Regions from separate parts of the Zavarzinia compransoris genome, predicted to be linked through region 1. Evidence: riboswitches for the same ligand, from Rfam matches in the RefSeq annotation. Region 1 holds a riboswitch; each other region holds the start of a gene.

The links. Region 1 has a riboswitch for cobalamin ahead of DKG75_RS14185 (DUF1636 family protein). Riboswitches for the same ligand answer to the same signal wherever they lie in the genome.
Region 2: it holds a riboswitch for cobalamin, as region 1 does, so the genes downstream of both, DKG75_RS16230 (TonB-dependent receptor plug domain-containing protein) here and DKG75_RS14185 (DUF1636 family protein) in region 1, are expected to answer to the same signal.
Region 3: it holds a riboswitch for cobalamin, as region 1 does, so the genes downstream of both, DKG75_RS19980 (ribonucleoside-diphosphate reductase subunit alpha) here and DKG75_RS14185 (DUF1636 family protein) in region 1, are expected to answer to the same signal.
Region 4: it holds a riboswitch for cobalamin, as region 1 does, so the genes downstream of both, DKG75_RS13635 (energy-coupling factor ABC transporter permease) here and DKG75_RS14185 (DUF1636 family protein) in region 1, are expected to answer to the same signal.

Annotation. Positions count from the first base shown of each region.
Region 1 is NZ_QGLF01000004.1:68,670-70,850, forward strand. Features, by position in the region: gene cobW (cobalamin biosynthesis protein CobW) at 1-710, opposite strand, end outside; gene DKG75_RS14185 (DUF1636 family protein) at 707-1,072, opposite strand; cobalamin riboswitch at 1,180-1,362, opposite strand; gene cobO (cob(I)yrinic acid a,c-diamide adenosyltransferase) at 1,453-2,070, shown strand; gene DKG75_RS14195 (cobyric acid synthase) at 2,070-2,181, shown strand, end outside.
Region 2 is NZ_QGLF01000004.1:479,024-481,204, reverse strand. Features, by position in the region: gene DKG75_RS16230 (TonB-dependent receptor plug domain-containing protein) at 1-1,105, opposite strand, end outside; cobalamin riboswitch at 1,339-1,557, opposite strand; gene katG (catalase/peroxidase HPI) at 1,649-2,181, opposite strand, start outside.
Region 3 is NZ_QGLF01000006.1:67,264-69,444, forward strand. Features, by position in the region: gene DKG75_RS19975 (isocitrate lyase) at 1-146, opposite strand, end outside; cobalamin riboswitch at 366-573, shown strand; gene DKG75_RS19980 (ribonucleoside-diphosphate reductase subunit alpha) at 750-2,181, shown strand, end outside.
Region 4 is NZ_QGLF01000003.1:618,656-620,836, forward strand. Features, by position in the region: gene DKG75_RS13630 (AraC family transcriptional regulator) at 78-968, shown strand; cobalamin riboswitch at 1,027-1,235, shown strand; gene DKG75_RS13635 (energy-coupling factor ABC transporter permease) at 1,273-1,950, shown strand; gene DKG75_RS13640 (flavin-containing monooxygenase) at 2,147-2,181, shown strand, end outside.

The DNA.
Region 1 (2,181 bases):
GCGGCGAGGTCGTCCTCGGCCGCGGCGCCGAGGCCGAGCAGGACGGCGGGGTCGATCCGGCATTCGCGGGTCTCGATCAGCGGCGGGCGGCGCGGCCCGGCGGCGCGGATCGCGGCCTCGGCGGCGGCGCGGCCGGCCGCGTCCAGGAGATCGGCCTTGTTGAGGAGGATCAGGTCGGCGGCATTCACCTGGTCGCCGAAGACTTCGGCCAGGGGGTTGTCGTGGTCCAGGCTCGGGTCTTCGGCCGCCTGGGCGGCGACGGCGGTGGGATCGTCGGCGAAGCGGCCGGTGGCGGCGGCCGGGCCGTCGATCACGGCGATGACGCCGTCCACCGTCACCCGATTGCGCACGCCCGGCCAGTCGAAGGCTTTCAGCAGGGGCTTGGGCAGGGCCAGGCCCGAGGTTTCGATCAGGATGTGATCGGGCGGGTTCGGCCGGTCGATCAGGGCTTCCATGGTGGGCACGAAATCGTCGGCCACGGTGCAGCACAGGCAGCCGTTGGCCAGTTCGACGATACTGTCGTCGTCGCAGGCGGCGCCGCAGCCGCGCAGCAGGTCGCCGTCGACGCCGGTCTCGCCGAATTCATTGACGATGACGGCGATGCGCCGCCCGCCGGCCTGGGCGATGACATGGCGCAGCAAGGTGGTCTTGCCGGCGCCGAGGAAGCCGGTGATCACGGTCGCGGGGATTTTGCGGGAAACAGGGGTCATGAGCGGGGCTCCGGCAGGGGCGGAAGACGCGAGACGATGGCCTGATGCAGGCTGACGGGCCGGCCGGCGCGCAGCACCACGCCGTTCGGCGAGGCGCCGTAAGCGCGGGCATAGGCGGCCATGTCGCCGGCAAGATCCGGGGTCAGGCCGCCGACGACATAGGACCATTTCCCCGCTGCCGAGAGGGCGGCGGTGCAGCCCCGTTCGCAGGCCGCGAGGCAGACGATCGGGTTCACGCGGAACCCGCCTTCCGCCCCGGCCGCCAGGGTTTCCAGGCGGTCGGCGAGGCTTGCCCCGGCGCCGCGGTCGTCGCCGTGGCGGCACGAGGTGCAGACATGAAGTATGGGCTGGTCCTGGCTCAAGATCGGGCCCCGTCGCATCGCAAATCGGGGTGCCGGCGGCCCGGCATCCCCCGCCGGGCCCGATGCCCGGGGGGCATCGCCGCAGCCCAGGGCACCCCGCCCGGTTACGGTTCACGCGAATGACGGCAGGTCTCCTGGCTCGCGGGTCGTGGCCTTGCGCCGCCTTCCCGGGATGGCCCAGTGGCATGATGGCGCGCGGCTGACCGCTTACAGTTGCGGGGGCAGCTTCGGCATGGCACCGAATTCCCTTTTCACCCGGCGAGGCCGGGACCGTCGCCTTCTGGGTAGGCTGGAATGGCGGCGCTGTCAACGGCACGACGCTTGCGGCGGCTTCGGGGCCGTGCTCTTGATGGCCGCCCCATTTGTCGTGGAGTGCCGTGATGCCCGATCCCGTCAGCCCCGAAGAGGCCGCCCGCCACCGCGAGAAGATGCAGGCGCGGAAGGCGGTGCAGGATGCCGAAGTGGCCTCGAAGACCCTGGAGAAAGGCTTGCTGATCGTCCACACCGGGGCGGGCAAGGGCAAGTCCACGGCGGCTTTCGGCCTGATGCTGCGCATGATCGGCCATGGCCGGCGGGTCGCCGTGGTGCAATTCATCAAGGGCGCCTGGGGCACCGGCGAGCGCGCCCTGTTCGAGCGATTCGGCGATCTCGTCACCTGGCATTCCTCGGGCGAGGGCTTCACCTGGGAGGTGCAGGACAAGGCGCGCGACATCGCCGCCGCCCGCGCCGGCTGGGCCCGGGTGCTGGAGCTGCTGGCCGATCCCGGCCTGTCCCTGCTCGTCCTTGACGAATTGAACATCGCCCTTCGCTACGACTATCTGGAGATCGCCGAAGTGGTGGCGGCGCTGACCGCCCGGCGGGCCGATCTTCATGTCGTCGTCACCGGGCGGAACGCCAGGCCCGAATTGATCGAGGCGGCGGATCTCGTCACCGAGATGAAGGCGGTGAAGCATCATTTCGCGGCCGGGGTGCGGGCGCAGTCGGGCATCGAATTCTGATGGCGGCGCGCAGCCTGATGTTCCAGGGCACGGGGTCCAGCGTCGGCAAGTCGCTGCTGGTCGCCGGGATCGCCCGGGCGCTCAGCCGGCGCGGCCTCGCGGTGCTGCCGT
Region 2 (2,181 bases), 410 kb from region 1:
CCTGCTCGACCTCCTTCTCGACATAGGAATCGATCTCGTCGCGCTTGTGCTCATAGGCGAAGGTGACGAGATGGGCGGCGGCGAGCGCCGGCGTGTCGAAGCTGTAATCGGTCTGGTAATCATAGGTCGTGCTCTCGCCCTTCGACGACGAGGTGACGGCGCCGTTGCCGAGGTAATCCATCTCGGTGCGGAAATGGGCGAGGCCGAGCTTGTGGCTCCACCGGCCGTCGAGCAGGGACAGGCGGGCCTGGCCGCGGGCGAAGGTCTCGTCCCCGCGCGAGCCGGAATTGGCGTCATAGGCATATTGGTAGACGCTGGTGGTATCGCCCGGGCGCAGGCCGAAATCGTCGTATTCGCCCTTGAAATGGCTGTCGCGGAAGACGACGTCGAAGCCGAGCATCTTCAGGGGATCGAAGCTGGCATTCACATAGGAGGTGATGCCGCGATAGGCGTCGTCCTCGCCGTTGCCGCGCCATTTGGCGGCCGAGGACGTGCCCTCGGTCGTGGTCGCGGTGGTGCCGGCGCGGATCGAGAACCCCTCCCCCGCGGCGGCGGCCGAGACATTGCCGATCACGGTCGCATTGCTGCCGCCCTCGAGGCTGGCCGTGACCGTGGGCGTGCCGCCGCCCTTCTTCGTGATGATATTGATCACGCCGCCGACCGCGTCCGAGCCGTAAAGCGCGCTTTGCGGCCCGCGCAGCACCTCGATCCGCTCGACATCCTGGGTCAGCAGGTGGCCGAAATCGAATTCGGAACTGGAGGCCGGATTGTTGACGACGACACCGTCGATCATCACCAGGGTCTGGTTCCCTTCGGAACCGCGGATGCGGACCTGGGTCTGGTTGCCGATGGTGCCGGTGCGGCTGACCGCGACGCCGGGAATGAGGCGCAGGGCGTCGGAGATCACGCGCACCTGCTTCGCTTCCAGTTCCGCGGCGGTGATGATGGTGACGGCGCTGCCGACCGCGGTCAGCGGCGTCGCTTCGCCGCGATTGGCGCTGACGGAAACTTCCGGCAGAAATTCCGCCTCCTCGGCGCGGGCGCCGGCGACGGCGGCCAGAGCGATGGTCGAGACGGTGGTGAACAAGACCCCAAGCCGCAGCATGATGACCCCCTGCATGCGGGCAGGCGCCGGCCGGAAAATGGGCGCAAGCATCCTGCCCCGTCCGCGGACGCGGACAGACGAACGACAAAGCGCCGCCCCCGGCCGGACGAAAGCCCGGCACGCACAGGATTACAAACGGTCATGGCGAGGCGGAAGGCCCGGCCGCGACGGCACCTATGGACGCATCACCGATACGGATTGGCCCGCCACCCCCGGTTCACCCGACCGGCGGTAAAGTGATGCCCTCGGTGGCAGGTCTCCTGGCTCGCGGATCATGGTGCCGTCCCGTCTTCCCAGCCGGCGCGAAGGCGCGGGGCCAGTGACATGGGGGACGCACTCACCGCTCACAGTTGCGGGGACAGCCACGGCCCGGCGGTTACTGCCGCCTTCCGTCGTTCCCTTTTAATCCGCGCCCCCGAAGGAGCCGCGGAACCACCGAAGCAGAGTTATGTTTATCAGGCGCTGCACCGCCGTCAATGGCGAAGTCGCACCGGAAAAGGCGCACCCCGCCCCGGCGCATGGCCGGGGCGGGGCGGGTCGCGATCACGCCAGATCGTAACGATCGGCGTTCATCACCTTGGTCCAGGCGGCGACGAAGTCGTGCACGAACTTCTCCCCGGCGTCGTCCTGGGCATAGACTTCGGCATAGGCGCGCAGGATCGAATTCGAGCCGAACACGAGGTCGACCCGGGTCGCCGTCCATTTCGCAGCACCGGTCTTGCGGTCGACCACCGCATAGACCCCCTGGCCCGCCGGCTTCCAGGCATAGGCCATGTCGGTCAGGGCGACGAAGAAGTCGGTGGTCAGGGCCCCTGCCCGCTCGGTGAAGACGCCGTGCCGGCTGCCGCCGTGATTGGCCCCGAGGACGCGCAGCCCGCCGACCAGCACGGTCACTTCCGGCGCCGTCAGGCCCATGAGCTGGGCCCGGTCGAGCAGCAGTTCCTCGGCCGCGGGGGCATAGTCCCGCTTCAGCCAGTTGCGGAAACCGTCGTGGATCGGCTCCAGCACCGCGAAGGAGGCGGCGTCGGTCCCGGCATCGGTGGCATCGCCGCGGCCGGGCGCGAAGGGCACGGCGA
Region 3 (2,181 bases), on a different contig from region 1:
CGCGCGATGTCGAGATGGGTGCCATAGGTATTCTGCACCTTCAGCTGGACGATATCGTCGACCGAGACGCCGCCGGGCGTCTGGCCCGAGGGGTAACGCGCGGCGACCTCGGCCACGAGGTCGGCATAGGATTTGCGATTGGACATTGGGGGGCTCCTCGCGGATCGCGTCGGGAAGGGGTGTATCGGCCCCGGTCCTGGGCCGACACCTGGCGCGATGCTAGGCGGGCGGCCCGCCCCGTTAAAGACAACCATTTGAAAATAAAGGTAAATTTGTCAAAGACCTGACCGCCCGGAAACAATCGTGGTAAATCCTGTCAAGATCGGGCCGCCCAGGCGCGGCTTGACGACTCTCCCCCGCCGGCCACAAGATGTCCGCAGCATGGTTCCCCGGAATCACAAGATCCGGGGCTAAGAGGGAATTCGGTCAAGGGAATCCCCCGATTCCGAAGCTGCCCCCGCAACTGTAAGCGACGAGCCTGCCCAAGATACGCCACTGGACCGTCCGGCCCGGGAAGGCGGGGCAAGGCGACGACCCGCGAGCCAGGAGACCTGCCATGCCGATGATTGTCCACGGGCGGGGTGTCCCGGGCGGATGGCCGTCGGCGGGCGGATAAGCCCTGCCCATGGCATCCCGGCGCCCCACCGATCAGGAGGGGATCGAACGTGTCGCTGCCGGCCTATGATTTCGACCACAACGGTCATCTCGTCCCGCTTCCCGCCGCGCGGCCCGCGCCCCGCGTCGCCCCCCTGCCCCGCCCCCTGGCGCAGCCGCCCCGGCCGGCCGACCTGACGCTGGTGCGCGCCCGCGACGCCAAGCTCACCGCTTTCGGCAAGGCGACGCTGGACGACCGCTACCTGATGCCGGGCGAATCGTACCAGGACCTGTTCGCCCGCGTCGCCTGTGCCTATGCCGACGATGTGGACCATGCCCAGCGGCTCTATGACGCCATCTCGAACCTGTGGTTCATGCCGGCGACGCCCGTATTGTCGAATGGCGGGACGACCCGCGGCCTGCCCATTTCCTGCTTCCTGAATTCCGTGCCGGACAGTCTGGACGGCATCGTCGAGACCTGGAACGAGAATGTGGCGCTGGCCTCCAACGGCGGCGGCATCGGCACCTATTGGGGCCGGGTGCGTTCCATCGGCGAGGCGGTGAAGGGCTGCGGCGAGACCTCCGGCATCATTCCCTTCATCCATGTCATGGATGCGCTCACCCTCGCGATCTCGCAAGGCTCGCTGCGCCGGGGCTCGGCCGCAGTTTATCTCGACGTGCATCACCCGGAGATCGAGGAATTCCTCGAAATCCGCAAGTCGTCCGGCGATTTCAACCGCAAGGGCCTGAACCTGCACCATGGCATCAACATCACCGATGCCTTCATGGCGGCGGTGAAGACGGGCGAGATGTTCCCGCTGATCAGCCCGAAATCGGGGGCGGTGCTGCGCCATGTCGATGCCCGCCAATTGTGGCAGCGCATCCTGGAGACCCGGTTGCAGACCGGCGAGCCCTATCTCCTCTTCATCGACACGGTGAACAAGGCCCTGCCCCGCCACCAGCGCGACCTGGGGCTGAAAGTCTCGACCTCCAACCTCTGCTCGGAAATCACCCTGCCCACCGGCACGGACCACCGCGACGCGGAGCGCACCGCCGTCTGCTGCCTGTCGTCCCTGAACATCGAGACTTACGACGAATGGTGCAATGAGGAAGGCTTCATCGAGGATGTCATGCGCTTCCTCGACAATGTCTTGACCAGTTTCATCGAAAGCGCACCCGAGACGATGGCGCAGGCGAAATATTCCGCCATGCGCGAGCGTTCGGTCGGGCTCGGGGTCATGGGCTTTCATTCCTTCCTGCAAGCGAAGGGCATCCCCTTCGAAAGCGCCATGGCGAAGTCGTGGAACATGCGCATCTTCCGGCAGATCCGGCGCGAGGCGGATGCCGCCTCCGTCCTTTTGGCGGAGGAGCGCGGCGCCTGCCTCGATGCCGCCGAACGCAGCCTGAAGGCCCGCTTCAGCAACAAGATCGCCATCGCCCCCACCGCTTCGATCAGCATCATCTGCGGCGGGGCATCCGCCTGTATCGAGCCGATCCCAGCCAATATCTACAACCACAAGACCCTGTCCGGCGCCTTCGTGGTGCGGAACCCCTATCTGACCGACCTGCTGGCCGGAAAGGGCCTGG
Region 4 (2,181 bases), on a different contig from region 1:
TGCCGGAAGCTCGACAAGATTTGCCTGATCCTGCCAGGGGGGATGCGGGCGCGCGGGCGATGGCATAGGCTTCGACCATGACCACGCTGCTCGATACCGTCCGCCGCTATGCCGATGCCCATGCCGATGCCTCGGGCCTTGCCGCGACCCCCATTCCCGGTCTCGGCCTCGTCCGCGCCACGGCGCCCAGCGGGTTGCTGCATGCGATCTCGCGGCCTTTGGTGTGCATGGTCGTCCAGGGCGGCAAGCAGGTCACCATGGGGGCGGAGAGTTTCGCCTTCGCCGCCGGGGACAGCCTGCTGATCACCGCCGATGTCCCGACGGTCAGCCAGATCACCCGGGCCAGCCCGGTCGCGCCCTATTACTCCCTGGTCCTTGCGCTCGATCCCGCCCTGATCGTCGATCTCGCGACCGAGATGGGGGCCGCCCGGGTCGCCGATGCCGCCCCGGTCCGGGTCGAGCCGACCGATGCGGAAGTGGCGGATGCGGCGCTGCGCCTGATGAAACTCTTGGACCGGCCGGCGTCCCTGCCCGTGCTTCAGGGGCAGTTGCTGCGCGAAATGCATTATTGGCTGCTGGCCGGGCGCCACGGCACGGCGATCCGCCGGCTCGGCTGGGCGGACGGGCACCAGCAGCGGGTGGCGCGGGCGGTCGCCGTGCTGCGCGCCGATTTCGCCCGGCGCCTGCCGGTCGAACATCTGGCCGAGGTGGCGGGCATGAGCCCGTCCTCGTTCCACCGGCATTTCCGTGCCGTCACCTCGCTGTCGCCGCTGCAATTCCAGAAGCAGTTGCGCCTGATCGAGGCCCGCCGCCTGATGCAGGCGGAAGGGCAGAGCGCCGGCAGCGCCGCCTTTGCCGTCGGCTATGAAAGCGTGCAGCAATTCACCCGCGAATACGGCCGCCTGTTCGGCCTGCCGCCGGTGCGCGACGCCGAGATCGCCCGCCGCAAGGCGACCGCCGCCGCCTGAACCGCCGTCTTCCTCGCTTGACAGGCGGGCCGGCTTGGCCCCTGCTGTCCGCGCTTGTGGTTTCCGGCCGGCGGGTGGCCCCCGCCGACCGGATGAAAAGGGAATGGGGAAGGGCCCTTAGGCCCCAGCCCCGACCGCCCCCGCGACTGTGAGCGGCGAGCGTCCTTCCATCATGCCACTGGCCTTGCCGGGAAACCGGCCGGGCTGGGAAGGCGGAAGGCGCAGCGACCCGCGAGTCAGGAGACCTGCCACCGGCAAGATATCAACCTCGCGCCGTCGGGTGAGACGGCAAAGGAGATTGGACATGCATATCGAACCCGGCCTCGTCGAGGGCGGAAAGATCTGGCTGAGCTATGCGACCGCGGCGGGTGCCGGCGGTTACACGCTGAAGCTGGCCTATGACGCCGCCCGCGAGCGCGGCTTCGTCTCCCTCGGCCTGCGTGCCGTCGCGGCGACCGCCCTCGTCTTCTCGTTCTTCGAGCTATTGCCGCATTACCCGGTGGGCGTTTCCGAGGTGCACCTGATCCTCGGTTCCACCCTGTTCCTGATCCTGGGCGCGGCTCCGGCGGCGCTCGGCTTGGCCGCCGGGCTCCTGATCCAGGGGCTGTTCTTCGCGCCCTTCGACCTGCCGCAATACGGCATGAACGTCACCACCCTGCTGGTGCCGCTCTTCGCCCTCGGCGCCCTGGCGCGCAAGGTGATCGCGCCCGAGACGCCCTATGTCGAATTGCGCTACACGCAGGCTCTGGCGCTGTCGACCGCCTATCAGGCCGGGATCGTCGCCTGGGTCGCCTTCTGGGCCCTCTACGGCCAGGGCTTCGGGGCGGAGAACCTGACCGCGGTCGCCAGTTTCGGCGGCGCCTATCTTCTCGTCATCGCGATCGAGCCGCTGGCCGATCTCCTGGTCCTGGCCGGGGCCAAGGCGCTTCACGGCCTCAGGGGCCGGGGCATCGTCGAACGCCGCCTCTACGAAGCCGCCTGACCGCCCGGAACGGGCCGGGGGCCATCGGGGGCGCCCCCGGCCCCGTTCCAAACCTTTCTCATCCGACAAAATTCTATTTCAACTGACAAAATTGTGCGTATAGTGGCGCCGTGCCCGGCCCGATGGCCGAGGCCGTCGCGACATAACGGCGGATCGCGCCTTTAAGGCAAACCGCAGGGCCAGGATGGGGAAGAGAATGCCGACCGAGCATCTGGACGTGCTGATCGTGGG